DNA from 3 places in the Megamonas sp. genome. Region 2 is predicted to be linked to each of the others. Evidence: riboswitches for the same ligand, from Rfam matches in the RefSeq annotation. Region 2 holds a riboswitch; each other region holds the start of a gene.
What was found. A riboswitch is a leader RNA that binds a small molecule or an ion and turns the genes downstream of it on or off. The one in region 2 is predicted to bind cobalamin.
Positions count from the first base shown of each region.

Region 1: another riboswitch for cobalamin. It lies ahead of nikB (nickel ABC transporter permease); the one in region 2 lies ahead of AC5LAX_RS10785 (sirohydrochlorin cobaltochelatase).
Region 3: another riboswitch for cobalamin. It lies ahead of cbiD (cobalt-precorrin-5B (C(1))-methyltransferase CbiD); the one in region 2 lies ahead of AC5LAX_RS10785 (sirohydrochlorin cobaltochelatase).

Region 1 is NZ_CFQVBI010000065.1:89,495-100,310, reverse strand. It holds gene fabV (enoyl-ACP reductase FabV) at 1-1,077, opposite strand, end outside; gene AC5LAX_RS09325 (segregation and condensation protein A) at 1,369-2,160, opposite strand; gene AC5LAX_RS09320 (site-2 protease family protein) at 2,171-2,797, opposite strand; gene AC5LAX_RS09315 (NUDIX domain-containing protein) at 2,838-3,383, opposite strand; cobalamin riboswitch at 3,676-3,860, shown strand; gene nikB (nickel ABC transporter permease) at 4,091-5,023, shown strand; gene nikC (nickel transporter permease) at 5,030-5,851, shown strand; gene AC5LAX_RS09300 (ABC transporter substrate-binding protein) at 5,898-7,466, shown strand; gene AC5LAX_RS09295 (ABC transporter ATP-binding protein) at 7,480-8,271, shown strand; gene AC5LAX_RS09290 (ABC transporter ATP-binding protein) at 8,264-9,208, shown strand; gene AC5LAX_RS09285 (MATE family efflux transporter) at 9,247-10,557, shown strand; gene AC5LAX_RS09280 (Cof-type HAD-IIB family hydrolase) at 10,612-10,816, opposite strand, start outside.
Region 2 is NZ_CFQVBI010000072.1:26,197-37,012, reverse strand. It holds gene araA (L-arabinose isomerase) at 463-1,947, shown strand; gene AC5LAX_RS10800 (DUF2284 domain-containing protein) at 2,046-2,639, opposite strand; gene AC5LAX_RS10795 (MotA/TolQ/ExbB proton channel family protein) at 2,762-3,379, shown strand; gene AC5LAX_RS10790 (ExbD/TolR family protein) at 3,382-3,801, shown strand; cobalamin riboswitch at 3,873-4,049, shown strand; gene AC5LAX_RS10785 (sirohydrochlorin cobaltochelatase) at 4,251-5,258, shown strand; gene cobI (precorrin-2 C(20)-methyltransferase) at 5,422-6,129, shown strand; gene AC5LAX_RS10775 (ABC transporter substrate-binding protein) at 6,150-7,112, shown strand; gene AC5LAX_RS10770 (FecCD family ABC transporter permease) at 7,125-8,150, shown strand; gene AC5LAX_RS10765 (ABC transporter ATP-binding protein) at 8,152-8,946, shown strand; gene AC5LAX_RS10760 (ABC transporter ATP-binding protein) at 8,966-9,829, shown strand; gene AC5LAX_RS10755 (ABC transporter permease) at 9,832-10,569, shown strand; gene cobO (cob(I)yrinic acid a,c-diamide adenosyltransferase) at 10,622-10,816, opposite strand, start outside.
Region 3 is NZ_CFQVBI010000078.1:20,666-31,481, reverse strand. It holds gene AC5LAX_RS11630 (heavy metal translocating P-type ATPase) at 1-2,122, opposite strand, end outside; gene AC5LAX_RS11625 (GNAT family N-acetyltransferase) at 2,332-2,916, shown strand; cobalamin riboswitch at 2,963-3,137, shown strand; gene cbiD (cobalt-precorrin-5B (C(1))-methyltransferase CbiD) at 3,247-4,353, shown strand; gene cbiE (precorrin-6y C5,15-methyltransferase (decarboxylating) subunit CbiE) at 4,338-4,964, shown strand; gene cbiT (precorrin-6Y C5,15-methyltransferase (decarboxylating) subunit CbiT) at 5,001-5,582, shown strand; gene cobM (precorrin-4 C(11)-methyltransferase) at 5,607-6,368, shown strand; gene AC5LAX_RS11600 (cobalt-precorrin 5A hydrolase) at 6,368-7,429, shown strand; gene cobJ (precorrin-3B C(17)-methyltransferase) at 7,420-8,157, shown strand; gene AC5LAX_RS11590 (cobalt-precorrin-6A reductase) at 8,154-8,921, shown strand; gene AC5LAX_RS11585 (precorrin-8X methylmutase) at 8,933-9,568, shown strand; gene AC5LAX_RS11580 (cobyrinic acid a,c-diamide synthase CobB) at 9,584-10,816, shown strand, end outside.

The DNA of each region.
Region 1 (10,816 bases), on a different contig from region 2:
ATAACCATCTACATCAGCATATTGAGTTAAGTTTTCAGTAGTTACTTTATCCCAGTATTCAAAAATAGTATTTTGTACATCGTCTCTCATTTCTAAATCATCAATGCGAATACGGTGTTCATCATCTACTTTTGGTTGTGGTTGAGAGAGGTATTCATGCCATAAACGATACATTTGTTCGATAGTACCTTCATGAACATTTTTATCTTTCATTACACGATACATTACCGCCACATATAAAGGAACAATAGGAATAGCAGAACTAGACTGTGTAACTAAAGCTTTATTTACAGAGATAATAGCATTAAAGCCTTCTTGACGTAAAGTTTCAGCTGTTTTATAAAGATGTTGTTTAGCAGCACCGATAGTACCTTCATAATATATTGGGTATGTAATCTTAGAACCAATATAAGAATATGCTACAGTGCAAGCATTTTCAGTTAAAACATCAGCAGCTTTTAAAGCATGCATCCAATCTGCCCAATCTTCGCCACCCATAACTTTAATAGTAGCTTCTACTTCTTCAGGAGTAGCAGGTGGTAAAGTAGCTTCAGTTAATTCATTTGTTTTTAAATTTAAAGTCTTAGCAGTGAAAGGTTCATCAACAGTTTTTAATACGGAAGAATACATAGTTCCATCAGCTGTTGTACGACGAGGAGCAGCTAAGGAATAAACGACCATATCAATTTTGCCTAAATCTTTTTTTATAAGTTCAATAGTTTTTTCTTTAATAGCTTGAGAGAAAGCATCACCATTTATTGTTTTAGCATAATAGCCATCATTTTTTGCAAATTCTTCAAAAGCAGCTGTATTATACCAACCAGCAGTTGCAGTTCTTTTACCATGTGCTGGTTTATCAAAAATAACTCCAATTGTAGAAGCACCGCTCGCGTATGTTGCACAAATACGAGATGCTAAGCCATAACCTGTAGAAGCACCTAATACTAATACACGTTTACCAAGTTCAACCTTTGGCTGACTTTTTACATATTCGATTTGACGGCGTACGTTTTCTTTACAGCCTTCAGGGTGAGAAGTTAAACAGATAAAATCTTTTACTCTTGGCTTGATAATCATAAAATATTCTCCTTTACTTAGTTATCGCTAAGTTTTATATTATATTATTTTAATTAATATATAGGATTATTAATTTGAATAATATTAATATAAATATATATATTATTTATATTATACAACTTAGACTCAATAATAACAAATGATATTTAGATTAAAAATAAATTAAGAAATAATATTTTATTATAATTAATAAATAAAATAATTATTCTCGAGGGGAGAAATAAAAAAAATAGACGCTTACAAGCGTCTATTTTCATGAATTTTTATCAAAAAATCATCTATTAACAATCTTTAATTATTTTCAGTATTATCAACAATAATATCGTTATCAGAAGATTCGACTTCATCATTGATTTTTAAATAAATGGGCGAAAATATACTTGTCTGATATACTGTTATTCTCTTTATTTTAATCAATTCTAACATAGCTAAAAAAGTAGTGATTAATTCAGATTTAGAAATCTTATGCTCACTATATTGAAATACAGTGTTAAAACAAATATTTCCGCCATGTTGTTTAAGCAAAGCCAATAAAGAAATGATTTTATCTTCAATAGTATATTTTTCTCGAGCAACATTAGCTACAAGAGGTTCATTTTCAATTTGGCTTTCTAGCACATTTTGAAATGCTTGCCACAAAAGTTTTACATCAAGCCCTTTAGGTGGCAAATGTTTTGTCGGTAGATTAGAAGCTTCACGAAAAAATCTTTTGCCAGCTTCATCTGCCATTTCACCTAAAATACTGCTGACTTCTTTATAACGACGATATTCTAATAATCGTTCGACTAATTCTTTTCGTGGGTCAACCTCATCAGTATCATCTTCATTTACTTCTTCTACCTTAGTATCAGGTAATAAAATTTTGGATTTGATTTGTAATAATGTGGCTGCCATGACTAAAAACTCACTAGCTACTTCAATATTAAACTCTTTAAATTTAGCAAGATAATCCATATATTGTTCCGTCAATAGAGCAATAGGAATATCATAAATATCAATACGATTTTTTTCAATCAAATGCAATAATAAATCTAATGGCCCTTCAAAGGATTCTAAATGTACCTTATATTGTTCTTGTTGCATAAAAAACTCATTAAATAATAATAGAAATAATAAGATTTAAAATGCTTATAATAAAGTTACTGATAGGGTGAATGATAAAACCCAATATTCCAGTAAAAACAAGAGCGATTAGAATAAAAAAGCTATAACGATTAATTACAGAAGATTGATATTTATAAGCTAATCTACCTGGTAACAGAGAAGATAAGATTTTAGAACCATCAAGTGGTGGAATAGGTACTAAATTAAAAATAGCAAAATTTACATTATAAATAATAATTAATTGTAATACCATAACAAGCCAATGAGGAGCAAAACTATACTTAAAACAAAGAGCAAAAAATATTGAAGCTACAAAAGCTGTGATTAAATTAGCTAATGGTCCTGCTAAGGAAACTTGCATTTCACCTTTACGCCAATCATCAAAATTATTTAAATTAATTGGTACAGGCTTTGCCCAACCTATTTGAGCAAAAAATAACATAATCAATCCAATAGGGTCAATATGAGCTACAGGATTTAAAGTTAATCTGCCATTCATACGAGGAGTGAAATCTCCTAAATTATCAGCAACCTTAGCATGGGCATATTCATGAACAGTCAATGCAATCAACAAACCTGGGATTGCATATATCATATCTGGACCAAAACCAAACATTAAATACCTCCTAAATTTTTAAATAACAAATATAAATAAATTATTGTTTACACAATTTTTCTGCCATTAAAATAGCAACAACAGATTTAGCATCAAAGATTTCACCTTTATTAACTAAATCGACAGCTTCGCTTAGTGGCATTTCTACTAGATTTATAAATTCATCATCATCAGTATGTTGTTTACCTTTTACTAAATCTTGTGCTAAATAAATATAAATCCATTCATTAGAGAAACCAACAGTAGTAGCTAATTTATGAATTTGTGTGTATTTATTAGCAGTATAACCTGTTTCTTCAGATAATTCACGTTTAGCACAAATTAATGGGTCTTCGTCAACACTATCTAATTTGCCAGCAGGAATTTCTAAAGTTACTTTGCCAATAGGATAACGATATTGACGCACTAAAATAATATTACCATTTGGCAATACAGGAATAACAGCAGAAGCACCTTGATGTTTTATCCATTCACGAACAGCTTTATTACCATTTGGTAATTTTACATAATCACGCTTTACATGAAGTAATACCCCATCAAAAATATCTTCGGAAGAAACTTTTTCTTCAATTAAATCTTCATACATGAAAATCCCTCTCTTTATATTATAATATTGATAACAATTATAAATTTTATATTCATAATTATATCATCTATAAAAACAATAAGCTATGAGAAAAATAATATACAAAAGTCTATTGTAAATAGATTTTTTGTGGCTATAATTTTTAAATATTTTTATCAATCCGCCAATAAGTTAACAACTTTACAAAAACTATATATCTTATATAAAGTTTTTAGTAATAATAAAATTAATGAAATTTATTATAAAATAATTGACAAAGATTATCACTAATGATAACATAAAACATAAGTAATAAAATATAGATAGAATAGGTGTCTATACAGACTTAATAGGGAATTCGGTATAAGCCGAAGCGGTCCCGCCACTGTAAAGACGAGCGATTTCACAATTATGTCACTGAGAATAAATTATCTTCTTGGGAAGGCGTGAATAGCTATGACTCTAAGCCAGGAGAACTGCCTATTTAATAATCACCGTTATTACCTGCGAGCGATGGGAAGGCGATTTTGTACGAATATAAATTTGTATAATACTGCCTAATTCTATGGAATTAGGTTTTTTTATTATATTTTATATTTGTATATAATCATATTTAAGTCTGCTTGTTAAAGCAGACTTTTTTGTTAGGGATAAACAAGAAAATAAAGAAAGGAGCTAAAAGATAATCTACTAAAAAAATAAACAAAATATAAAGGAGGCTTTTTATTTTGAAACGATTAATAAATCGTTTAATTCAATTAGTAATTACTTTAATTGGAGTCAGTTTTTTAACATTTTGTTTAACTTATTTATCACCTGGTGATCCAGCCACTATGCTCTTAGAAGCATCAGATACTATTGTTTCTCAAGAAGTAATTGAGCAAACTCGTGAAGAAATGGGACTTAACGATCCATTTCTTGTACAATATGGTAATTGGCTTTTAGGTGTAGTGCAAGGCGATATGGGAATTTCTTATTCAGCTAAAAAACCTGTTATGGAGAAATTAATAGAAGGCTTTGCAGGGACTGTTTTATTAGCATTAACTACAATTATTTTAATTATGGTCATTTCCATTCCTTTGGGAATTTTTTCTGCTACGCATCGCAATAAAATTCCTGATTTTTTAGTGAGAATATTTTCTTTTATTGGTGTATCTATGCCAAGCTTTTGGGTGGGTTTGATTTTATTATATATCTTTGGCTTAAAGCTGGGTCTAGCTCCTATTGCTACAGCAAAGGTCAGTTTTTCAGGTTTAGTATTGCCCGCACTTACTTTAGCTATTTATCAATCAGCGAAATATACTAGACAAGTGCGTACTGTCATTTTAGATGAATTACATCAAGATTATGTAATTGGCGCTAGAGCTAGAGGATTGTCTGAAAAAGCTATTTTATGGAAACATATTTTACCTAACGCCATTTTACCTTTAATAACTTTATTAGGTATGTCCATCGGTTGGTTATTAGGTGGTGTTGCTGTTATTGAAACTGTTTTTTCTTGGCCAGGTATAGGCAAAATGGCAGTTCAAGCGATTACTATGCGTGATTATCCATTAATTGAAGGGATTGTTTTATGGATTGCCACAGTATATACAGTAATTAATTTTTTAGTGGATTTATCTTATAGTTATCTCGATCCAAGAATAAAAAAGGAGAATTAATACAATATGATTTTTAATTTTATAAAACAAAATAAATTATTCTCCATATATTCTTTTTCAGTCATTTTAATAATCTGCATTGCTCTATTAGCACCAGTTTTAGTGCCACATGATCCTTATGAAGCCAATATGTTGAAAGCATTGCAAACGCCAAATAATGAATATTTTTTAGGTACAGATAAATTGGGCAGAGATATTTTTTCACGCATAATCTATGGTATGCAAATATCATTATTTATGACGATTTGCATTGTGATTTTGACAGCAACTATAGGTTCAATCATAGGTATAATTGCTGGTTATTTTGGCGGTAAAATAGAACTTATTTTAATGCGTTTGGCTGATATTATGCTTTCTTTTCCAGGAATTATTCTAGCTATCGCTATAGCTGGCATCATGGGTGGAAGTATTATAAATACGATTTTCGCCTTAGTCGTTGTAAGTTGGGCAAAATATGCTCGCTTAGTACGAAGTTTAGTTATTAAATTAAAAAATAATGATTTTATCATAGCTAGTAAAACTAGTGGAGCAACTACATTTACAATTATGTATCATCATTTACTACCTAATATTTTACCGTTGATAGTGATTACGGGAGCTATGGATATTGGCACTATGATGATGGAAATAGCGGGTCTATCTTTTTTAGGTTTTGGTGCTCAACCACCTACACCAGAATGGGGATTAATGCTCAATGAAGGTCGTCAATATATTCAAACTGCTCCATGGCTGATGATTTATCCAGGGTTAGCTATTTTTATAGTAGTAGCTATATTTAATCTTTGGGGAGATAGTTTACGTGATATTTTAGACCCTAGACAGGATTGATAGATTTTATTGATAAGAAAAGAGGTTAAATATGAAAAGTTTTAGAATGAAAAAATTATGGAAGGCTATTAGTTTAAGTCTATGTGGTATATTGACTGCAGGTATAATAGCTGGTTGTGGCTCTGAAAATACAGTAGATAAAACTACTTTAAAATTTGGAGTTACAAATTTTGCAGATACTTTAGAGCCAACACAAAATTATTTTGGCTGGGTTGTGATGCGTTATGCTATTGGTGAATGTTTGGCAAAATTTGATGAAAAAATGAATGTTCAGCCATGGCTTGCGGAAAGTTGGTCTATTAGTGATAACCATTTAACATGGACTTTTAAAATCCGTGATAATGTAAAATTTTCTAATGGCAATCCAGTAACATCTGAAGCTGTAAAAAAATCTATTGAACGTGCTTTTGCTAAAAATACTCGAGCAAAAACTTTCTTTGAATACACAGAAATGAAGGCTGATGGTCAAAATCTAATAATCACAACAAGCAAACCTCAACCTAATATGCCTGGATTTTTGGCTGACCCATTATTTATTATTGTAGATGTTAGTGCAGAGGAACAAGGTAGAGATTTTGCCAAAGAAGGTCCAATTTGTACTGGTCCATATAAAGTGGAATCTTTTGTAAAAGAAAAGGCTGTAATGGTGAGAAATGAATATTATTGGGATGGTGAAGTTCCATTCGAGCGTGTAGAAATACCATCTATTGATGATCCTAATACTCGTGCTATGGCACTTCAATCTGGTGAAGTTAATTTTGCTGTAAATATCGCAGCTGGAGATATAGATTTATTTAGAAATAATGATAAATTCTATATCGATGAAATTTCTTCATTACGTACAGTACTTGCTCGTATTAATCAAAATGGTATTTTAGGCGATGATAAAGTTCGTGCTGCCTTGATTTCTGCTTGTGATCGAGAAAATTATAATAAAATATTACTAAAAGATACTTTTATCACAGGTAAAGCACCAATACCGCCATCTATGGATTATGGCTTTGATGAGTTGACAGATCCAAATGCATATAATCCAGAAAGAGCTAAGCAATTATTAGCCGAAGCTGGTTGGAATGATAGTAATGGAGATGGTATTTTAGATAAAGATGGCAAGGACTTAAGTCTTGATTTTGTCGTGTATAATAGCCGTGCAGAGCTTCCTTTATACGCTGAAGCTGTACAAGCTGATGCTAAAAAAGTAGGAATTAAGATAAATATAAAAAGTGTAGATTATAACCTTATTGATAAAATGGGTATTGATGGCGATTATGATTTACTTATTTCTAATATTACAACTGCTAATACTGGAGATCCTGAAATTTATTTAAGTTGGTATTGGAAAACTAATGTAAATGGAGATAATCCACAAAATGGTTCTGGATATAGTAATCGTGAATATGATGAGATTTTAAATCAATTATCTGTCGAATTTGATAAAGAAAAACGTCGTCAATTAATTATTGAAGCGCAACAAATCTTATTAAATGATGGTGCAGCATTATTCTTAGGTTATCCACAGACTAATATTATCAGCACCAAAGGCTTAGAGGGTGTAGTTATGTATCCATCGGATTATTATTGGCTTACTAATAAAATAAAACCAGCTAAAGCATAAAAGGGGTAAATTAATGTTACTTGATGTATCTAATTTAACTATTCAATATAACAAAAATATAGAAGCTACAGTTAAAAATATTAATTTTTCTTTGGATAGAGGAGAAATTTTGACCATAGTTGGTGAATCTGGCTGTGGTAAAACTACAGTGATTAGAGCCATATTAGGTTGTTTACCTAATAGCGGAAAGATTATAAATGGAAAAATTCTTTTTGAAAATCAAGATTTATTGAAATACAACCATAAAGATTGGCTATCTTTAAGAGGAAAACATATTGCTATGATTTTCCAAGATAGTGGTAATATGTTAAATCCTATCCAAACTATTGGTAAACAATTTATAGAATATCTACAAATTCACGATGATCTTACTAAAAAAGAAGCATATTCTTTTGCTGTAGAAATGCTTACTCGTATGAATTTAGCTAATCCTGAAAATATCATGAAATCATATCCATTTGAATTATCTGGCGGTATGCGTCAGCGTGTTGGTATCGCTATGGCAATAAGTTTTAAACCATCTTTATTATTAGCAGATGAGCCTACTTCTGCCCTTGATGTTACTACGCAAGAACAAATAGTTAAAGAATTGATAGAAATTCCTCGCAGTTGTGGTACAGCAATGATTGTAGTAACTCATAATATTGGTGTAGCTGCGTATATGTCAGATAAAATTATGGTAATGAAACAAGGCAAAGTTGTAGAATATGGTAAAGCCGAAGATATAATTAATTCACCACAGGCAGAATATACTAAAACTTTACTTGCTTCAGTTCCACAAATAGGAGGACAGCGCTATGTCTAAAGTTATTATGCAGGTAAAAAATATAACTAAAAAATTTCCAGCTAGTAATAATAGATTTTTAACAGCTTGTGATGATGTTAGTCTTAATATTAATGCTGGAGAAACAGTAGGCATTGTTGGCGAATCTGGTTGTGGTAAATCTACACTGGTAAAAACTATTATGAATATGCACGCACCAACTTCTGGTGAAGTTATTTTTCATAATCAAGATATTACTAAATTAACAGGAGAAAAACGTCGTCAAAATTGTCGTCATATTCAAATGGTTTTTCAAGACCCTACAGCAGCGTTTAATCCTAAAATGAAAATCGGCGATATTATTTGTGAACCGCTATTAAATTTTAATTTAATAAAAAAATCACAAATGAAAGAAAAAGCTCAAGAATTATTGCGATTAGTAGAGTTGCCAGATGATTTTGTATATAAATATCCGAATAATATGAGTGGCGGTCAACGTCAACGTGTAGCTATTGCCAGAGCTTTAGCCCTAGAGCCTGAAATTATTGTTTGTGATGAAGCCACTTCTGCTCTTGACGTATCTGTTCAGGCTAAAATCATTAAATTATTAGTAAAACTTCAACGAGAAAAAAATATCACCTATATTTTTATTTGTCATGATTTAGCTTTAGTTAGTTTATTTAGTCATCGTATAGCCGTGATGTATCTAGGCAATATCGTTGAAAAAATTGATGGTGATAAATTGATCGAAGCAAAGCATCCATATACTAAAGCTTTATTAAAAGCAGTTTTTTCTCTAGATAATGAGCAAAATAAAAATATAGAAACTCTTTTTGGTGATATCCCAAGCCCTTTGGACTTGCCAAAAGGTTGTCCATTTCAAAATCGCTGTAAATACTGCAAAGATATTTGTAAACAGGAAAAGCCAAAATTAAAAGAGATATCAGTTAATCATCATGTTGCTTGTCATTTATTTTAAATAAAATAATATAAAAATTTTAATAGATGGGAGATTTTATGCTATCACAATTAACTTATAAAGAATATCTAAAAGTAACTACTCCTTTTATGTTATCCACAGCTACACAGCCTCTATTAGGAGCTGTAAATACTGCTGTTATGGGGCATATGTCAGAAGCTTTTTATATAGCTGCTGTTTCTTTGGGAGTAATTTTATTTAACAATATATATTGGCTATTTGGATTTTTGAGAGTGTCTACTACAAGTTTTTCCGCTCAAGCTTTGGGCAGTGAATCCGCCAAAGATAAATTTTTAGCTTTAGCTAGACCACTACTTATAGCTATAGTAATAAGTTTAATATTTTTAATCATTTATCCGTGGATTTTCAAATATTATGCGTTGCTAATGAAGCCTGAAAGCCAAGTTGTTGAATTGATGAAAAATTATTGTGATATCATTATATGGGGAGCACCATTTGTTTTAATCAATTATGTAACGCTAGGCTGGCTCATGGGACAGATGATAATTCGCTATACTATGTTTATGCAAATATCCATGAATGTATTGAATATCGTCTTATCTATCGTATTTGTATTTATCATGGATATGAATATTCAAGGTGTAGCCTATGCTTCTTTGATTGCTCAAATATATGGTTGTATGATAGGTTTTATCGCTATTTATAAACGAGGGAACTTAATCATTTGCAGTGAATACATTCAAAGTTTAAAAACTTTACAACCATTTTTAGCCATGATGAAGGTAAATGTGGATTTAATGTTTCGCACTGTTTGTTTATTGACGATAAATAATTTGTTTGCCATAGCTGGGGCAAGCATGGGAACTGTTACACTAGCAAGTAATGCTATTATCTTAGAAATCATTTTTATCGTGGTCTACTTTATTGATGGTATGGCAAATGGTGTGAGCGTATTTTCAGGAAAAGCAAAGGGATATAAGGATATAAATTTATTAAATTCAGTATTAAAGATAAGCTTAAGATGTTTAGCTGTATTTATAATTTTTATTTCAGTGATTATGTATATCACTAAATCGTATTTTATAAATATGATGACTGATTTGGCAATTGTGGCTAATTATGCTAACGATTATAGTATCTATCTGATTTTGCATCCAATATGTGCTTGTGTGGGATTGCTTTTATATGGTATGTATACAGGTATTGGTAATACAGCTTCTATCAGAAATATGATGTTTGTCGCTGTGATATTTTTTTATATCTGCCAAAAAATATTGATGTCTTATCTAGGTAATGATGGTATATGGCTAACATATAATTTAACGTATTTATTAGAATCAATTATTCTCATTTTGTATTTACCGTCGTTAAAGAAATATTTTAATTAAAGAAAACCTACTATAGATTACTTTTAAATAAGGTAATTTATAGTAGGTTTATTTTTATAATACGTTATATTGTTTTAAAGCATAAGCTACGCCATCATTATCTACATCTAAAGTGATGAAATCTGCTATCTGTTTTAAATTCTCATTAGCATTTCCCATAGCTATGCCATATTTTACAGCTTCAAGCATTTCCACATCGTTTCCGCCATCACCAAAAGCCATGGCTTCATTGATATCTATACCATAGTAAGCTAAAACT
Region 2 (10,816 bases):
GAGATAAAACCTACCTTTTCTTTATTATAAAATTAACAGACAATTATAAATATCATACTAATTTAAACAATTTAATAAAGTTGTATGATATGTTGACAAGAAGAATTGTACTATAGTTTTTTTTATTTGACAAGTGCTTATTGCAAATAATTTTAAATTTTTTTGAATTTTTTTATTTAGGAAAAAGATTAATAAAAAATAATTTCCTTTATATAGATAAAGATTACTATAAAAATTATTTATATAGTGTAATTGTTAGAAAGATTGAAAAAATTTTTATAAATTTTATGTTTTTGCCTATTGAAATTTGTATAACATACATGCTATAATAAGACCATGTTGTATGACAATTATATATTATAATTTTCAAATAAATGGTAATATTAAATATACAACAGTTATAATAGAATTATTTGCAAGTAATAATATAAGTTATATTTTTAAAGAAAGAAGTTGTTTTTTATGAAAAAATTACAAGACTACAAATTTTGGTTTATCGTAGGTAGCCAGTTCTTATATGGCCCAGAAGCTTTAAAAGCTGTTGAAGAAGACGCAAAAAAAATGGTAGAAGGTTTAAATGCTTCTGGCAAACTTCCTGCAAAAATTGAATTTAAAGCTGTAGGTACTACTGCTGAAGTAATTGACAGATTTGTAATGGATGCAAACTATGATGATACTTGTGCTGGTATTATCACATGGATGCATACTTTCTCCCCATCTAAAATGTGGATTAGAGGTCTTAAAAAATTACAAAAACCATATCTTCACCTTCATACACAATATAATAGAGAAATTCCAAATGAAGAAATCGATATGGATTTCATGAACTTAAATCAGTCTGCACATGGTGACCGTGAACATGGTTTCATTGGTACTCGTATGCGTCTTGCTCGTAAAATTGTTGTTGGCTATTGGGAAACAGAAGCTGTTCAAAACAAAATCGCAACTTGGATGCGTACTGCAATTGGCGTAATCGCTAGTGCTGATTTAAAAGTTATTCGCTTTGGCGATAACATGAGAAATGTTGCTGTTACTGAAGGCGATAAAGTAGAAGCAGAAATCAAATTTGGTTGGTCTGTAAATACTCATGCAGTAGGAGATTTAGTACAGTACATCAACGCAGTAACTGAAGAACAAATTGATGCTCAAGTTGCTGAATATCAAACTAAATATGAAATGAATACAGATAATATTGCATCTGTACGTTATCAAGCAAAAGTTGAAGTTGCTATCAAAAAATTCTTAGAAGATAACAAAGCAGATGGTTTTGTAAATACATTTGAAGACCTTTATGGTATGGATCAACTTCCAGGTCTTGCAACTCAAGATTTAACTGGTCAAGGATATGGTTTCGGTCCAGAAGGCGATTGGAAAATTGCTTGCCTCACTGCAGTTATGAAAACTATGGCACAGGGCATTGATAAAGGTACTGCTTTAATGGAAGACTACACTTATCATTTCGGTAAAGATGGCGAAGATAGCTATAACCTTGGTGCACATATGCTTGAAGTTTGCCCTAGCGTTGCAGAAGGAACTCCAAAAATTGAAGTTCATGAACTTGGAATTGGTGGCAAAGATGCTCCAGCTCGTCTTGTATTTGAAGGTAAAGCAGGCAGTGCTATTGTAGCTACTCTTGTAGATATGGGTGGTAGAATGCGTCTTATCGTTAACGATGTAGAATGCGTAAAACCTATTATGCCAATGCCAAATCTTCCTGTAGCTCGCGTAATGTGGAAACCAATGCCAAGCCTTGAAGAAGCTGGTGAAGCTTGGATTTTAGCAGGTGGTGCACATCATAGCGTTATCAGCTACACTGTAACTGCTGAACAACTTCGCGATTGGGCTAATATGATGGGTATTGAATTCGTTCATATCACTAAAGATTTAGATATGGATAAATTTAAAGATCAGCTCATGCTTTCCGACATTATGTGGAAATTAAAATAATTTGTTAACTCTCTCTCTTTCCCCCATAACTTTATATATTTTCCCTTAACTGAGGGGGAAAGAATATTTTTTAAAACAACAGCGTATAACTATTATAGTTATACGCTGTTTTTGCTTATTATGTCAGATATAGTTGTAGCAGAAATAGTTTCGTTAGAGATTAAAGCATGAATTAATACGTGATATTTTGGTAATTTATCTAAGCCCCAAAGTAATTTTATATTAAATATATCTTCCATTACTTTTCCTAAATCTACGCCAAAAGAATCAAGAGAATGACGCATTTTATCTGGTTTTTTACAAGGCTGATTAACAGTTCTACTGCATTTGCAACAGTAACTACAGCCACCAGAAGATAGAGAAATTGTATTATCATTTTCTAAATTTAGTAGAGCAGTAGCTATTTCATTTTTTAGTTTGCGCAAAGTTTTGCGAGTAAATGTACTAATTTCTTCTTTAGTAGTTAAGCTATTTATAGTATCTTCACTGTAATTTATTTGTACAGCTACTAAATAAATAGATTTATATTGGCTCAAATAAGTTTTAGGATTAAAGCTAAGTGGTGGACAAGACCATTTATGTTTATAATTATTACATTGTTGGCAATAAGTCAAAAATTTGTCTATGTCTTGATAATTAGAAATAAAATCCTGCATATCATGATGGGCGACTTGAACTTTTGTAGTAAACATAAAAGCACTTCCTTAATTGTTAAGTTTTTTGATTTTAGGTTTGACAGCTATATTTGATAAGCTTATTATTAGTATGAATAAATTATAATACAAGAAGTGAGATTTTTATAGGAGGTCTTTTCATGGACTTATTGATGCAAGGTGTAGAGTATTTTCATAAGGGCGGATTAGTAATGTACATATTATTAATATGCTCAATCTTTATTATCACTATTGGTATAGAACGCTTATTATATTTTATGAAAGCTGATTCGGGAAGAGCTTTTGCACAAAATTTTTATAAATTGATGATTAATAATAAAATTGAAGAGGCTAGAAATTTAGCACAAAATAGCAAGGGGGATTTAGCTTCTTTAGTCGATTTTGCTTTCAATAAAATGCAAAATAAAAATATCAATTTGATGATGTTGTTGGAAGTTCAATCAGGGATAAGTATTTCTAAATTTAGAGAAAGACTTTATTATTTAAATGTAATTGTTACTATGGCTCCTTTATTAGGTTTATTGGGGACAATAATTGGTATGATTTCAGCTTTTAGCGTATTTAATTTAGAAGAAGGTCAAGCTATTGCTATCACTGGGGGTGTAGGTGAAGCATTAATCGCAACAGCTACAGGACTTTGTGTAGCTATTGTTTCTTTGGCTATTCATGCATATTTTGTGCAGAGAATAGACCGTATCGTAACTGATATGGAACAGGCTTTTTCACTAATTGAAGGTTATATAACTAGAGGTGAATGACAATGCGTTTAAAAGATAGAAGAGCGTTTTCTAAGCCTGAGGTCATGATTATACCAATGATTGATATTATGTTTTTCTTATTGGTATTTTTTATGCTCAGCACACTGTACATGGTGGATTTAAAAACTATTCCTGTAAATATGCCTAAAGTGCAAAATGCCCAAAGTCAAACAAATGTTAATTATTTAGTTACGATGAAAGCTGATGGCACTTTGTATTTAGAAAATAAATTGATAGATGAAGATACATTACTTCAAGGTGCAAAAGAAAAATATGAAGAAAATAATAATTTTGCTGTAGTTATTCGTGCTGATGAAAGCATTGATTATGGTAAAATAATGGCTTTATTAGATAAATTCAAGGCTATTGGTATAACTAAATTTGGTTTAGCGACAGAAACGATAGTACAAAAGTCGCAATAATGACTTGACATATTTATTACTAAATGTTATGGTAAAAATAGAATTAATTTTTTAATTAATTTTATTTATAATTTATATTGAGTGGAATAGGTGTCCCTAGGACTTAATAGATAAAGTAGTAAAAGCTACTACGGTCCCGCCGCTGTGAAAGTGAGCAACTTCAAAAATATGTCACTGAGATTTTCTTGGGAAGGCTTGAAGAAGCGATGAACTTGAGTCAGAAGAACTGCCTATTTGTCAATCACCGTTATGACCTGCGAGAGATAGGTAGGAGATTTATTACAGTATAAGGCTATCTCTACATCGGTATAATTCCATGTAGAGATTTTTTATACTAGAAATGAACCTTTGAGCGCGCAGAAGGTTCATTTTTTTTATGACTTTTAACCTAGCTTAAAAGAAAATTGTAGGATAAAGGGGATAACTCAGCTAAGAGAGGAAAGAACAATATGAAAGCTAAATGGAAAAAAATTTTAATGGCATCTATGGCATGTGTAGCCTTAACAGGCGTATCTGCAACATCTTTTGCTTCTGGTTATGAGTTGAGCTCTGAAGTAAAGACTGCAACTCCAGCTTTATTAAAAGCAACAGAAATTGGTTTACGTACTTATAATACAACAGATGAACAGCTAATGAAGGCACCAAATAAAGATGCTATTGTAGTGATGAGTTTTGGTACTACTTTTAAAGATACTCGTGCAAAAACAATTGAAGCAACTGTAGATGAAATTCAAAAAGCACATCCAAATACTAAAGTGGTATTAGCATTTACTTCACATATTATTATTGACCGCATTAAAGCTAAAGAAGGTATTAATATTCCAACTCCAGAAGAAGCTTTGGCACAACTAAAAGCTGAAGGCTATAATCGCATTGCACTCACTTCTTTAGATGTTATTCCTGGTATTGAATATACTTATAAAACAGCTGTTTATGATATTTACAAAACTCAATTTAAGAAAATGACTATTGGTACACCTCTTATGTATTGGATGGGACAAGAAAATCAAAGAGATGATGTAGAAGATGCTATGAAAGCACTTGAATCTCAAATGCCTAAATTAGGTAAAAAAGATGCAGTACTTGTTATGGCTCATGGTACACCAGATCCATCAAATGCATATTATGCTGTAATGCAAGATCGTTTAAATAAACTTTATGATGGCAAAGTTTTGATTTATACAGTTGAAGGTAATCCAAGATTAGAAGATGTCATTGAAGAGTTAAAAGCTAAGAAAATCAAAAATGTAACTTTAATGCCACTTATGATGGTAGCAGGTGACCATGCTAATAATGATATGGCAGGAGAAGAAGAAGATTCACATAAATCTATTTTAGAAAAAGAAGGTTTCAAAGTGGATACTTATCTTCACGGTTTAGGTGAAAATGAAAATGTTCGCCAATTATTTGTGGATAGAGCAAATGAAGCTTTTGATGCATTGCAAGCAGATAAATAAGCTGTGTGGCCTAAGCTTGACGCTTTTATATGGCAAGTGTAAAATAAACAAGAGCATTATTTTATTAAGTAATTTAGTTTCTACTAAAATATGCAAAATGTAATACAGTAAGGTATGTGGCAAATTTTGTCACATACCTTTTTATGCAGGAGGATTTTTAATCATGGCAGGAACTTTTTATGGTATTGGTGTAGGTCCTGGAGACCCAGAATTATTGACAATGAAAGCTATTAAAGCTATTGAAAAAGCTGATGTACTCATTGCACCAAAAACAGAAAAAAAAGATGGTAGCGTAGCTTTAAGCATAGCTAAACCTTATTTAAAAGATGATATTGAAATTGTATATCAAGTTTTTCCAATGGTAGTTAATTTTGAAACTACTGATGCATGGCAGAAAAATAAAGAAGAAATTTTAGCTTTATTACAAGCTGGAAAAAATGTAGTATTTTTAACATTAGGCGATCCAATGTTTTACAGTACATATATTTATGTATATCGTCTTTTAGCAAAAGAAAAAGATATAAATATTGAAACTATCCCAGGTGTGCCAGCATTTTGTGCGATTGGTAGTAAATTAGGTTATCCTTTAGTTGAAGGCAATGATATCATCAGTGTAATTCCAGCAACTGCTGATAAAGAAACTATTGATAAAGCTTTAGCTGTTTCTAATAATGTGGTAATGATGAAAGTTTATAAAAATTATCCTGAAGTAGTAGATGCTTTAGCTGAAAATGATATGGTGGATAATGCTGTACTTGTAAGCCGTTGTGGTCTTCCAGATGAAGAAATTATAAATGATTTACAAGCTCAAAAAGATAAAAAATTAAATTATTTATCAACTATTTTGACTAGAAGGAGTAAAGGTATTTAATTGCCTTAGATAATGTTACTATGAAAAAATTAAATGGTTTGTTTTGTATATTAGCTTTAGTAATATGTTTTTCAGTAATATTAGTTGGTTGTGGTAGTCAAACAGAGGAAAAAAATGCTTCGAGTGGAACTGATAGTTATTTAACTATTACAGATGATGCTGATAGACAAGTAGTTTTGACGAAAAAACCAGAGAGAATAGTACCATTATCAGCATCTTTTTTAGAGCCACTTCATGCTGTTGATGGAAAAATAGTGGCTAGGGTATCAGCAAAAACAGGTATTCCCAAAGAAGATGAAAATCTACCACAAGTAGGAAATGTCTATAATATTAATATTGAGAAAGTAATAGAAGCTCAACCAGATTTAGTAATTGCTTATAAGGGTATGAATGATAAATTTGTATCTACGTTTGAAGAAAATGGTATTCCTGTAGTTGTTCTTGAAATGCGTACGTATGACCAAGTAAAACATACTGTAGATGTTTTAGGGCAGATTGCAGGAAATCCAGATAAAGCAAAAACTTTGATACAAGATATGGATAATAAAATAGCAGAAATAAAAGACAAATTGCCAAATGAACATAAACGTATAGCAATACTACATAGTACAGCTCAAAATGTAACTGTACAGTTAGAAGGTAGTATTGCAGGTTCAACGGCAGAGATTTTGGAATTTGAAAATATTGCTAAGGGATTGACTCCATTAGAAAGCAATCCAACTTCTGCGCCATATAGTTTGGAAACATTAGTATCAGCAAATCCAGATGTTATCTTTGTTACAAGTATGGGAAAACTAGAAACTATAAAGAAATCTATGATGGAGAATGTAGAAAATAATCCAGCATGGCAGACTCTTCCAGCAGTAAAAGAAAAGAAAGTATATTTCTTGCCACAGGAATTATTTTTACTAAGTCCAGGCATTCATTATCCAGAAGCGGTTGAAACTATGGCTAAGCTTGTTTATCCAGATAAATTTAATTGATGGTGAATTGATATGACTATGCAAAAACAAGAAGTTTTACAAACTACAAAATTTGGCATAGCGATTAATAAATGGCGAATACTAATGATGATAGTATTCGCCATTTTAGCTTGCTCGGGCATTATATGCAGTATAATAAGTGGAGCAGTAGCTATTCCAATAAGCGAATTGAAAAATATTTTTATTGATGGTGTAAGTAGTCCTCACCAACAGATTTTATATAATATTAGATTGCCAAGAACGATAGTTGCAGGATTAGTAGGCATGAATTTGGCTATGGCAGGAGCTATTTTACAAGCTGTGATGAAAAATCCTTTAGCTGATCCACATATCATAGGGATTTCTTCAGGGGCAGGGCTTACAGGTATTTTAGTGATTGTATTATTTCCTGCTATGGAATATCTAATAACGCCTATAGCTTTTGTCGGTGCTATGATTGCAGCTATTTGCATTTATTTATTGGCATGGAAAAATGGTATAAGACCGTTGCGTATTATTTTAGCAGGGGTGGCAGTATCAGCATTTTTAGGTGCAGGTATTTCCGCTATTTTAGTTTTATATAGTGATAGAATACATGGTGCTTTGATGTGGATGGTAGGGGGCTTATCGGCTCGTTCATGGCCACATGTAGATATTATTTGGCCTTATGCTTTAATTGGATTTATTTTAGCAATGTTGGGTTCACGCCATTTAAATATTTTGCAATTGGGTGATGATATAGCAAAGGCTCTAGGGGTTAATGTAGAATTAACACGCATTTATTTGACTGCTATAGGAGCATTATTGGCAGCAAGTGCTGTATCTGTAGCAGGTTTATTAGGTTTTGTAGGGCTTATAGTGCCACATACAGCTCGTTTGCTTGTAGGTTCAGATTATCGCTATTTGATACCTTCGTCAGCACTTTTGGGAATAGCTGTAGTTACTTATAGTGATACTTTCGCCCGTGTAGCATTTGCTCCACTGGAATTGCCTGTGGGAATTTTCATGGCGATATTAGGAGCTCCATTCTTTTTATTTTTACTTAGAAAGGAGCTTTGATATGGTTAATTTAAAAGTATCTGATTTAATGATAAAAATATATGATAAATTGATTTTAGATGGAATTAATATTGATTTTAAAGCTGAAAAAAAGACAGCTATCATAGGGCCAAACGGTTGTGGTAAATCGACTTTATTAAAAGCTATCTCAGGATTAAATCGTCAGTATAAAGGCGAAATCTTGATTGATGGAGAAAATATTTTGCATTTATCCAGAAAAAATCTAGCGAAGAAAATGGCAATATTACCACAGGGAGCGACAACACCAACAGATTTGACGGTAAAAGAGCTTGTGAGTTATGGTAGATTTCCTTATCGCTCTATATTTAAATCATTGAATAATAAAAAAGAGCAAGCGATTATTGAAGAAGCAATGGAAAAAACACATATTACATCTTTTTCTCATCGCTTAGTCAGCACTTTATCTGGCGGTGAAAGACAGCGTACATGGATTGCAATGGCACTTGCTCAACAGCCAAAGATTTTATTATTAGATGAGCCAACTACTTATTTAGATATTGCTCATCAAATAGAAGTCATGCAGATAGTAGATGAATTGAATAAACGCGAAAAAATGACAGTGATTATGGTCTTACACGATATAAATCATGCTCGTATGTATGCTGATGATATAGTTATCTTGAAAGATAAACATGTATTTGAGCAAGGTGAGCCAAATACTGTACTTGATGTAGAAAATTTAGCTAAAGTATTTGGTGTGAATGCTAAGATGTATCAAAACTGTCAAAATCCAGAAGATAAAATAATTTTTCCAGTATCTTTAGTTAAAAATTAATATAATAAGGGGAATAAATATGCTTGAAATAAAATCCCTAAAGAAAAATTTTGTTTCTAAAAATAAACAAGGTAAAAATATAGAAAAAACGGCTGTAAGAGATTTAAATTTGACGATTGATGAAGGTGAAATCTTTGGGCTTTTAGGGCCAAATGGAGCAGGTAAGACGACAACTATTCGCATGCTTACCATGCTTACAAAGCCTACAGCTGGAGAAATTTTATATAAGGGAAAAGATATATTCAGCGACGAATTAAATGTAAAAAAATATATAGGAGTAGTACCGCAACATATAAATTTTGATCAGGATTTGACTGTTTGGGAAAATATGGAATTACATGGAAGATTGCATCACATTCCCAAAAGTGAGCGCCATGCTCGCATTGAAGAATTATTAAATTATGTAGAGCTTCAAGATAGAGTTAATGATAAAGTAAAAAGTTTATCTGGTGGTATGAAAAGACGTTTATTGATTGTGCGAGCTTTGATGCATAATCCTAAAATCTTATTTTTAGATGAGCCAACGGTGGCTTTAGACCCACAGGTGCGCCGACGTATTTGGGATTTAATACGTCGATTGCCAAAAGATGGTGTTACTGTAGTTTTGACTACACATTACATTGAAGAAGCAGAAAATCTATGTAATAGAGTGGCTATTTTAAATAAAGGTAGTTTAATAAAATTGGATACGCCAAAGGCTCTTTGTGAGCAAATTGGCAAATATGTTGTAGAATGGGATAGCGAAGAGTCTAGAGAGTATAAATTTTTTAATTCTCGTAAAGAATGTGCTGATTTTGCTGGAACTTTAGATGTAGCGACAACTATACGTCATTCCAATTTAGAAGATGTCTTCGTAGAATTGACAGGAAGGACGGTGAGCTGATTATGCTATATGATATTTGGACTGTTTTTTGGCGAGACTGGGTAGTATTGAAACATCGCATGATAAAATTCATCTTAAGCCGTATGGTAGCACCTATTTTATATATGGTGGCTTTTGGCTGGGGCTTAGGTAGAAGTATTAATACAGGGACTGGTTCATATTTAGATTTTTTAGTTCCAGGGATTTTGGCTTTAAATTCCATGAATATAGCTTTTAATAGTTTAACTCCTGTACATGCAGAACGTATATATCATAAATCTTTAGAGGAATATTTAGTATCGCCTATTCGACCAATAGCTTTTGTAGCAGGAAAGATTTTGGCTGCTGTGCTTCGTGGCATGATTTCTTCAGCGATTATCGTTGTTTTAGCTTATTTATTTGGTGCGAAATTTGCGATTACACCATTATTTATAATTATATTGATTATAAATTGTATCATCTTTGCTGAAATTGGTTTTTCAGCAGCAATGACAGTACAGACTTTTGAAGATATGGCAAGATTTAATACGTATATTTTATTGCCGATGTCATTTTTATGTGGCACATTTTTCTCTACGGATAAATTGCCATTATTACTACATTATTTTATTGAAGCTTTGCCATTGACGCATACATCGACTTTGTTACGTGCTATCACACATAATCAAGAAATTTCTATAGTATCTATTGGTATTTTATGTTTATATATGATTGTATTATTTATTATTTGCAATCGCATTTTAGGTAAGATAAAAAATTAAAAAATGCACTCCAATGAAAACTTTTCCCATTGGAGTGCATTTTTATTTAAATTTAAAATTCAATACCTTTTTGGGCTTTGATGCCTTCTTTATAAGGGTGTTTGATTTCTTTCATTTCCGTTACTAAATTAGCTTTTTGAATGATTTCTTCTTTGGCATTTCGTCCTGTCATAACGAGATGTAAATCAGCAGGTTTTTCAGCGATTAAATCTAAGACATCTTTTAAATCAACTAAATCAAAATCAAT
Region 3 (10,816 bases), on a different contig from region 2:
CGGCATCAGCACCACTACCCATAGCAGCGCCAACATCAGCACCGGCGAGAATAGGAGCGTCGTTTATACCATCGCCGACAAAAAATACATTACCATGTTCTTGTCTAAGTGAGGATAATTTTTTTAATTTATCTTCAGGTAAAAGTTTAGCATGAACTTTATCAATGCCTACTTCATTAGCTACAGCATAAGCACTATGTTCATTATCACCTGTGAGCATAGCTGTAGTTAAACCTAAGTTTTTTAATTTAGCGATAGTGGATTTTGCATCATCTTTGATAGTATCATCAATAACAATAGAGCCAGCATATTTATCATCTATACCAATAAATATTTCTGTACCAGCATTAATAAGCAAATCATCAGGTAAAGCAATATTAAATCGTTGCATTAAGCGTTTATTACCACAATAAATTTTTTGCTTGTCAATAGTGCAGATTATACCTTCACCAGCAATTTCTTGATTATCAGTAGTAGTTTTTAAATTGAGTTTTTGTTTAGTGGCTTCATTGATAATGCTGATAGCAATAGGGTGAGAAGAAATTTTTTCACAACTAGCACAAAGAGAAAGCAATTCTTCTTTTGTGTAATTGTTTGTAGGATTTATAGTTTTAACTGTGAAATTACCATGAGTCAGTGTACCTGTTTTATCCATGACAATAGTTTTTATATTTTTTAGAGCTTCTAAAGCTAGACCACCTTTAAATAAAATTCCTTGTTTGGAACCGCTACCGATACCAGAAAAGAAAGCAAGTGGCACACTTAATACTAAAGCACAAGGACAACTAATTACTAAAAAAGTTAAAGCTGTATAAATCCAATGTTCCCAATCACCTGTAATCAATGAAGGAATGATAGCTGTAAGCGTAGCTACTAAAACGACAATAGGAGTATAAATTCTAGCAAAACGAGTGATGAATTTATCTATTTTAGGTTTGTTGGCAGCTGCATTTTCTACAGCTTGTAAAATGCGTGAAACCATAGATTCAGATAAAGGTTTTTCTACTTTCATTTTGATAGCGCCGGAAATATTCAAACAACCAGAAGTGATAGAGCTATTTGGGGCAATTTTTATTGGAATAGGTTCGCCAGTAACAGGTGATGTATCCAAACGACTTTCTCCTTCAATGACAATGCCATCAACAGGAATTCTATCACCAGCACGAACTAATAAAATATCGCCAACCTTGGCTTCATGAGCAGAAATAACAGACATTTTATCACTATGGAGAAGATTTACTGTTTCAGGTCGTAAATCAACAGCATCCATAATTTGACTGCGACTTTTTTCTGTAGCACGTTCTTCAAAATATTCGCCAATGCGATAAAAGAGCATAACACCGACAGCTTCAGGATATTCTTTGATAGCAAATGCTCCCAAAGTTGCGATACTCATGAGAAAGTTTTCATCAAAAACGTTTCCATGAAATAAATTGGTGATGGCAGTTTTTAGTACATGGAAACCTAAAATTAAATAAGCTACGATATACAGATAAAGTGTATATTGGTCAGGTACAAGAGAGGTAAATTCGCCAATGATAAATAAAATAGCACCAAATACAATTTCAATAATATCAATGGTTTTTTCATCAAAAAATTTTTTTGTATTTTGATGAGATTTTGAAGAAGCTTCATCAGCATTTATGATTTTTACACCATTTTCAATGGAATTAGCTATTTTATTTATTTGAGGTAGAAGTGCATCAGGATTTTGAGCTACTATTTTTAATTTTTTAGTAGCAAATGTCAATTGAGCAGATTTAATTTCAGGTAATTCGTTTAATTTTTTTTCGATTTTAGCACCACAGTTAGCACAATCTAGATTTTCGATTAGATAGATTTTTTCTTTATAATTAGAAGCATTTTCTTCAAGTTGAGAGATTATAGTGCCAGGTTCAATTTTGTCTGCTATTTTTTGAATAGTAGGTAATAATTCATCAGGATTTTTAGCTGTTAAAGTTAATTGTTTAGTCAAAATAGAAATAGTAGCGTTATCTACATTAGATAATTCGTTGATTTTTCGTTCGATTTTGGCAGCACAATTAGCACAATGGATATTGATTGAATATGCTTTTTGTTTGTGATTATTATTATCAATAGATAAATTAGAAGTAGTAGCCATATGTACGCCTCTTTTCTAAAATAATTATATACCCATAGGGGTATTATCTTTACGTCTTTAGTATACCCTATGGGGTATATGGTGTCAAGAATGAATATCAATAATGATTAAATTTTTATTTGACTCAATATAAATTTTGACTAGAATTATTTAGTATAAATATTTGTATAGATTTTAAGTAAAAATTTAGTCATTGAGGAGAGATTTTAATGAAGAACAATGAAAAAATAATTTTTCGTTTAGCCAAAATAGATGATGCAGAAAAATTAGTAGAAATTTATGCTCCCTATGTAAAAAATACAAATATCACTTTTGAATATGAAGTGCCAATAATTGACGAATTTAAACAGCGTATAACAAAAATAATGTCGAAATTTCCTTATATTTTAGCTTGTATTGGTGATGAAATAGTAGGTTATACATATGCTTCTACTTTTAGGGAACGACAAGCTTATAATTGGTGTGTAGAAACTTCTATTTATATTAATGAAAAATATCAAGGTAGAAAAATAGGAGAAATTTTATATACGAAATTAGAAGCGATTTTAAAATTGCAAAATATAACTAATTTAGTAGCAAGCATAACCTATCCCAATCCGCAAAGTATAGCTTTCCATGAAAAATTTAATTATAAGAAAATAGCTCATTTTACAAAATGTGGTTATAAGCAAAATTGTTGGTATGATATGGTTTTCATGGAAAAAATGATAAATAAACATGAAACATTGGCAAAAGAAATTATTTATTTACCTGATTTAGATAAAAATTTAGTGGAAAAGATATTGAAGAAATAATAATTTGATTTGCAGTATTAATGGATAATGCCTATAATATAATATATTAAATTAAATAGAGATAGGTGCGTAAGCTTAATAAGGAAACTGGAAGAGCCAGTACGGTCCCGCCACTGTAAGGGGAGCTATTTTTAATTATGTCACTGAAATAATTTATTTTGGGAAGGCGAAAATCAGCGAGGAACCTAAGTCAGGAGACTTGCCTATTGGAAAAACACCGTGAAATTTATAGATGATATATTTTTCAGACTCACGAGAGATGGGCAGGTGGAGAATTTTTCGTAGAAATACGGGATAAGTCTATCTCCCTGCCCAAAGGGAGATTTTTTTATGCGTAAAGAAATGAAAAGTGGCTATACAACAGGTTCTTGTGCAGCTGCTGGTACAAAAGCTGCTATACTTGCTTTACAGGGAAATGTCGTTCAAGAGATTGAATTATATGCTCTAAGTGGAGAATTATTGCATATTCCCATTAAAAATGTAGAGCTTACATCAACTGGAGCAAGAGCAGAAGTCATAAAAGATGCTGGTGATGACCCAGATATCACACATGGAGCTTCTGTATTTACGGAAGTAAAAATAAATAAAGATGATGATAAAATCAATTTTTATGCTGGCTTAGGTATTGGAAAAGTTACAGAGGCAGGTTTGTCTATTCCACCAGGAGAGCCGGCAATAAATCCAGGGCCACGAAAAATGATGACGAAAGTCGTTCGTGAATTGTTGCCAGAAGCTTATGGCTGTGATATTACGATATCTATTCCTAAAGGAGTGGAACTAGCGAAAAAAACGCTTAATCCTATATTAGGTATAGAAGGTGGTATTTCTATAATTGGCACTACTGGCGTGGTGCGTCCAATGTCTGAAGAAGGCTTTAAAAATTCACTTACACCGCAGATTTCTGTAGCCAAAGCAAATGGATTTGATGATATTATTTTTGTTCCTGGGAAAATTGGTGAAAATATCGCTAGTAAATTAAATCTTCCAGCAAAAGCTATGGTACAGACAAGTAATTTTATCGGTCATATGTTGGAATTTGCTGCTGATGAAGGAATTAAATCAGTGCTTTTATTTGGTCATTTAGGTAAATTGGTAAAAGTAGCTGGAGGAATTTTCTATACACATAGTAAAATAGCTGATGCTCGCTTGGAAATATTAGCTTCTTATGCTGCTCTTTTAGGTATGGGTAAAAAAGGCATAGAAGAAATTTTTAAAGTGAAGACAACAGAAGCAGCTATGCCAATTATTGAAAGATATGGATTGGTAGAAAAAGGTTTTTATGATTTATTAGCTAAAAGAGCTAGTCTTCGCAGTGAACAACATGTATTTAATGCTTTCAAAGTAGGAACTGTGATGGTTACTTTGAAAGGTGAAATTTTGGGCATGGACGATAATGCAAGAGAAATAGGTGGTAGATTAGGTTGGAACATAAAATAATTGTGGCTGGAATTGGTCCAGGGGCGAAAGAATATGTCATTCCTATGGCTATGCAAGCTATAAATGAAGCAAAAGTTTTAGTTGGGGGAACAAGAGCATTAAATGAATTTTCTCATCAAGGTCAAAAAACTTTTGCCATAAAAGCAGATATCACTGCTGTGATGGATTTTATAAAAGTTGAATTAAATGATAATGATGTAGTAGTGATGGTATCTGGCGATCCAGGATATTATTCTTTGTTAAGTGCTTTGCGCAAGAATTTTCCTTTAGAAAATATAAAAGTAATTCCAGGGCTAAGTTCCATGCAAACAGCTTTTGCCAAGATAGCACTTCCATGGCAAGACGCTAGTCTACTTAGTTTTCATGGACGTGTGCCAAGTGATGAAGACTTAAAATATTATCCAGGTCGCATAATCGGTATGCTCACAGATAATAAATTTAATTCTAATGCTATAGCCACATATTTGATTGCAAGAGGTTGGGATAAAAATGCGAGAGCATATATTTGTTCTAGACTTTCTTATCCTGATGAAAAGATAGTCAGCTTATCTTTAGATGAAGCACAGACAAAAGCATGTGCGAGTCATTGTGTGATGATAGTTGAAGGTTAATATAAAATAAATTATGAATAGAAAGTTGGTGCATATTTGAATTTACCAGGAATAGCAGATGAAGAATTTATTCGCGATAAAGTGCCAATGACAAAAGAAGAAATTCGCATTTTGACAATGTGCAAGGCAAAAATTCGTCCTGATAATATTATTTGGGATATTGGTGCTGGTACAGGTTCTTTATCTATTGAAGCGGCTTTACTTGCTCCACAAGGAGAAGTTTATGCTATAGAGAAAAAAGATTTAGCTGTTGATTTATTACATCAAAATATTGCTAAATTTAAATTAGAAGATAAAGTTAAAGTCATTGCCACAGAAGCACCAAAAGGATTAGATGAATTGCCAAATTGTGATGTAGTATTCATCGGTGGCAGTGGCAAACATATGTTTGAGATTTTAGATATAATTGATAGTAAATTAAATGAAGGTGGACGCATTATCGTAAATGCGGTAACAATCCAGACAATATCTGAAATCACAACATATATGAAGCAAAAAGAAAATTACACTTATGAATCAATTCAAGTACAAGTAAATCGTTTAAGACAAATCGGTTCATATGATATGTTCAATGCACAAAATCCAGTTTATATTGTTACTTGTAAAAAACTAAAATAAGATGAATTAGGGAGGATATTTTTTATGGTTTATATTATTGGTGCAGGCCCTGGGGATCCTGAACTTATTACAGTTAAAGGTCAAAGATTATTAAAAGAGGCAGATGTAATTATTTATGCTGGTTCTCTTGTAAATCCTGCATTATTAGATTATGCAAAAGCAGATTGTGAAATTTATAATAGTGCTTCTATGACTTTAGGTGAAGTTATTGAAACAATTACAGCAGCAGAACAAGAAGGCAAAATGACAGTTCGACTTCATACTGGTGACCCTGCAATTTATGGTGCTATTCAGGAACAGATGGACGAATTATCTCGTCGCAATATTGAATATACTGTAATTCCTGGTGTAAGTTCTTTCTTAGCTACAGCAGCAGCTTTGAAACAGGAATATACACTACCTGAAATTTCTCAGACTGTAATCATCACACGCAATGAAGGTAGAACACCTGTTCCTGAAAAAGAAAAATTAAAATCTTTAGCAGCTCATCAAGCTACTATGTGTATTTTCTTGAGTGTGCATATGATTTCTGAAGTAGTAGAACAGCTGATTGAAGGTGGCTATGAACCATCTACACCTATTGCTATCGTGCAGAAAGCTTCTTGGCCTGAACAAAAAATTGTACGTGGTACACTTGAAACTATTGCCGATATTGTTAAAGAAAATAATATTTCTCGTACAGCTATGATTGTTGTAAGTAAATGTTTAGATACAGAATATGCAAAATCTCGTCTTTATGCACCAGAATTTAGTCATATGTATCGTCAAGGTACAGATAAAGCTTAATGAAATATGCAATTATTACTGTAACTAAAAATGGTGCTAAATTAGCTTGTAAATTGCAAAATACCTTGAAAACTTGTGATATCTATGTAAAAAAAGATAGATATGATATTAGTTTAGCTGAGCATATATATGAGTATGACAAAATGAGAGATGTGATAAAAAATATTTTTGCTGAGTATGAAGCGATTATATTTTTCACTTCGACAGGTATTGCTGTGCGAATGATAGCACCATTTATCGTGCATAAAGTCAAAGACCCAGCTGTAATAGTTTTAGATGAAAAAGCTAATTTTGCGATAAGTTTATTATCTGGTCATTTAGGTGGAGCAAATGAACTCACGTTGAAGATTGCTGATATATTAAATGCTATGCCAGTAATTACTACAGCGACAGATACGAATAAAATAATTGCTCCTGATGTGGTGGCAAGAAAATATAATTTAGTGCCTTATCCTTTAGAACATATAAAAATAATTAATTCAGCATTAATTCAACAGCAAAAAGTTATTTATTATGTAGATAAAGATTTAAAGCAAAGTGAACAGATGATAATCGATTTGGCTAGAGATTTTAAGATTGAAGCTAAATTAATTGATGTAGAAGAATTTGATAGGCAAAATGATTTTTGTGTATTTATCACAGATAAACGACAAGTGCGAGAAAATATATTATTTTTAACGCGAAAACAATTGATAATTGGCGTTGGTTGTCGCAGAGATGTTGAACTAAATCTTGTGGAACAGGCAATAAATGAAGCTAAAAAAATGGCAGATTGTGAAGATTTAAAAATCAAAGCATTAGTTTCTACAATCGTCAAGCAAAATGAGAAAGCTTTACATCAATGGGCAGAAAAATATAAAGTAGAAACTCATTTTTATGATAATACAATCATGCAAAATGTGATTGATAAATATAAATTACCTGAATCTAATTTTGTAAAAAAACAAATTGGTATAGGAAATGTATGTCAAGCTGCTATATTGGCATATAATGAGAGGGCAAAAATAATTTTGCCGAAAACAAAATTTGAGAAAGTGACGGTGTCCTTAGCATGGGAATGATTAAAGTAATTGGAATTGGTCCAGGTGGTAAAGAGGATATGACTCCTCGTGCTTTAAATGCTATTTTAGAAGCTGATACAGTAGCAGGATATAACACATATATTAAATTGATAAAACATCTTTTAGATGGAAAAAATGTAATTGGCACAGGAATGATGCAAGAAGTTGACCGCTGTAAAATGGCTATTGAAGAAGCTGTAAAAGGTCATAATGTTGCAGTAGTTTCAAGTGGTGACTCTGGTGTATATGGTATGGCAGGTCTTGTCTTAGAATTATTATTGAAATTGCCAAAAGAAGAAAGACCACAAGTTCAGATTGTAGCAGGTCTTTCTGCTGTAAATGCGGCTGCTGCTGTATTAGGTGCTCCACTTATGCATGATTTTGCAATTATTAGCCTAAGTGATTTATTGACTCCATGGGAATTGATTAAAAAACGTGCAGACCTTGCAGCTCAAGGTGATTTTGTAATTGGTTTATACAATCCCAAAAGCCATAAACGTGTACAGCATATCGAAGAAATTCGTGAAATCATGTTAAAATATAAAGACCCTAAAACTCCAGTTGGCATTGTAAATAGTGCAAGCCGTGAAAATGAAACAATGGTTATTTCTGATTTAGAAAATTTCACCAAAGAAGATATTAATATGTTTTCTATGGTAATCATTGGCAATAGCAAAACTTTTGCTAAAGAAGGCTTTATGATAACACCTAGAGGCTATGAAGTATGATTTTTGTAGCTTCAGGAACGCAAGATGGTAGAGGTCTTGTAGAATATTTATTAAAGCAAAATTATAAAGTTATGGCTTCCGTAGTTACTAATTATGGTAAAGAGTTATTACCGAAAGATGAAAATTTAATCATCAATGACCATAAATTAGATGAAGAAGCTATGAAGAATTGCTTAAAAGAAAATCAGATAAAAGTTTTTGTAGATGCTACGCACCCATATGCGGTGAATGTATCTAAAACAGCTATGCAGGTTTGTGATGAATTAAATATACCTTATATTCGCTATGAAAGAGAAGTAACGCCAATACCTGCTTATAATAAACTTCATTTAGTGAAAACTTATGAAGAAGCATCTGACCTTGCTATGCAACTAGGTGAAAATATCTTTTTGACAACAGGTAGCAATCGTTTAGATTTATTTGCTAATGATAGTAAAAAATACAATAAGCATATTATAGCGAGAGTACTTCCTGCTATTGCTTCTCTGCAAATCTGTGAAAACTGTGGAATATCTCCCAAAGATATAGTAGCTGTGCAAGGGCCTTTTTCGGAAAGCTTGAATATAGCTTTATATGAAAAATACAATGCAGATGTTGTTGTAATGAAAAATAGTGGTACTTTAGGTGGCACAGAAACAAAATTGACAGCTGCAATTAAATTAGGTTTAGAAATTGTCATTATTGATAGACCAAGAATAGATTATAAAAATTTAACTCATGATTATGATTGTGTAGGCACATTTGTTGCCAAATATGAAAAATAGGAGGGATTTTGATGGAATTTATCAAAGACCCAATGGCGATAGAAGTTCGTAGTTTTGAAATTATCAAACCATATATTGAAAAATTAAATTTAAGCGAAGAAGAAACAAAAATTTATTCTCGTATTATTCACGCTTCTGGTGATGTGGATTATGCACCAATCATTCGTATTCATAAAGATGTAGTAGCTTCCATGAAAAAAGCTTTGCTTTCTGGTTGCAAAATCTATACTGATGTAGAAATGGTTCGCACTGGTATCAATAAACGCAAATTAGCTTCTTGGGGTGGCTCTGTAGAATGTAAAATTGCAGATCCAAAAATTGCAAAATATGCAAAAGAACACGGTATCACTCGTTCTATTGCTGCTATGCGTCATTTTGGTAAAGAATTAGATGGAGCAATCGTTGCTATTGGTAATGCACCAACAGCTTTATTTGAAGTTATCCGTTTAATGAATGAAGAAAATATTCGTCCAGCTGCTATTATCGGTACACCAGTTGGTTTTGTAGGAGCTGCTGAATCAAAAGATTTATTAATTGCTGAATCAAAAGTTCCATATATTACAGTAACAGGAACAAAAGGCGGTAGCCCAATTGCTGCTTCTTGCATTAATGCAGTAATGTATATCATTGATAATACACGCATTTAATAAGGTGATTTAATGATGAAAAAAGTAAATATTCCTCGTGTAGTTATTGCAGCCACTCAAAGTAGTTCAGGTAAGACTACAGTCGTTACAGGAATACTTCGTGCATTAAAAAATAAAGGCTTAAATGTACAACCGTATAAAGTTGGCCCTGATTATATTGATCCTAGTTATCATGGCATGGCAGCAGGAAGAAAAGGTCATAATCTCGATACATGGCTTGTTGATGAAAGTATGATAAATGATTTATTTGTGCAAGAATCAAAAGATGCCGATATAGCGATTATCGAAGGTGTTATGGGGCTTTATGATGGCGGAAAAAATGGTGTTAGTTCTACAGCACAATTAGCGAAAAAATTAAATGCACCTGTGATTTTAGTCATCAATGTGCAATCAATGGGCGATTCAGCTGCAGCTATAGCACTTGGTTTTAAATTATATGATAGTGATGTGAATTTAGCCGGTGTAATCTTAAATAAATTAGGTTCACCAACACATAAAGCTTTGATTGAAGAAGCTATGAAGAAAATAAATGTGCCTGTTTATGGTGCGATTTTCCGTGATGATAGTGTGCATATGCCAGAGCGTCATTTAGGTTTGACACCAGCTGGAGAAAATAATGCACGTGAAGTCATCGAAAAGATTTCTGAAAAAATTGCTCAAGAAGTATATTTAGATGAAATCATTGAACTTGCTAAAACAGCACCAGCTATTGAAGTTGAAGAATTTGAAGCTGAAAATATCAAAAAAGATATAACTATAGGTATTGCACAAGATAAAGCTTTTTCTTTTTACTATCCAGCAAGTTTAGCTCAATTAGAAAATTTAGGGGCGAAGTTGAAATTTTTTAGTCCACTAGAAGATGAAACTATTCCTGATGATGTTGATGCTTTGATTTTTGGTGGAGGTTTCCCAGAAGTTTTTGCCCAAGAACTTATGCAAAATACTTCGATGATAAAATCTATACGCAAAGCTAATGAACGCAAAATGCCGATATATGCTGAATGTGGTGGCTTTATGTATTTAATGCAGGGAATTTATGATTTTGAGCAAAGATTTTATGAAATGGTGGGGATTATTCCTGCAAAAGCTCAAATGAATAAAAAATTGCAGACTGTAGGTTATGTAAAAGCAAAAATTCTGCAAGATAATATTTTAGGAAAACAAAATGATGAGATAAAAGGTCATGAATTTCATTTTTCAACACAAATTGATACACAAGATGAAAGTTTTCCATGGGCATTTGAATTT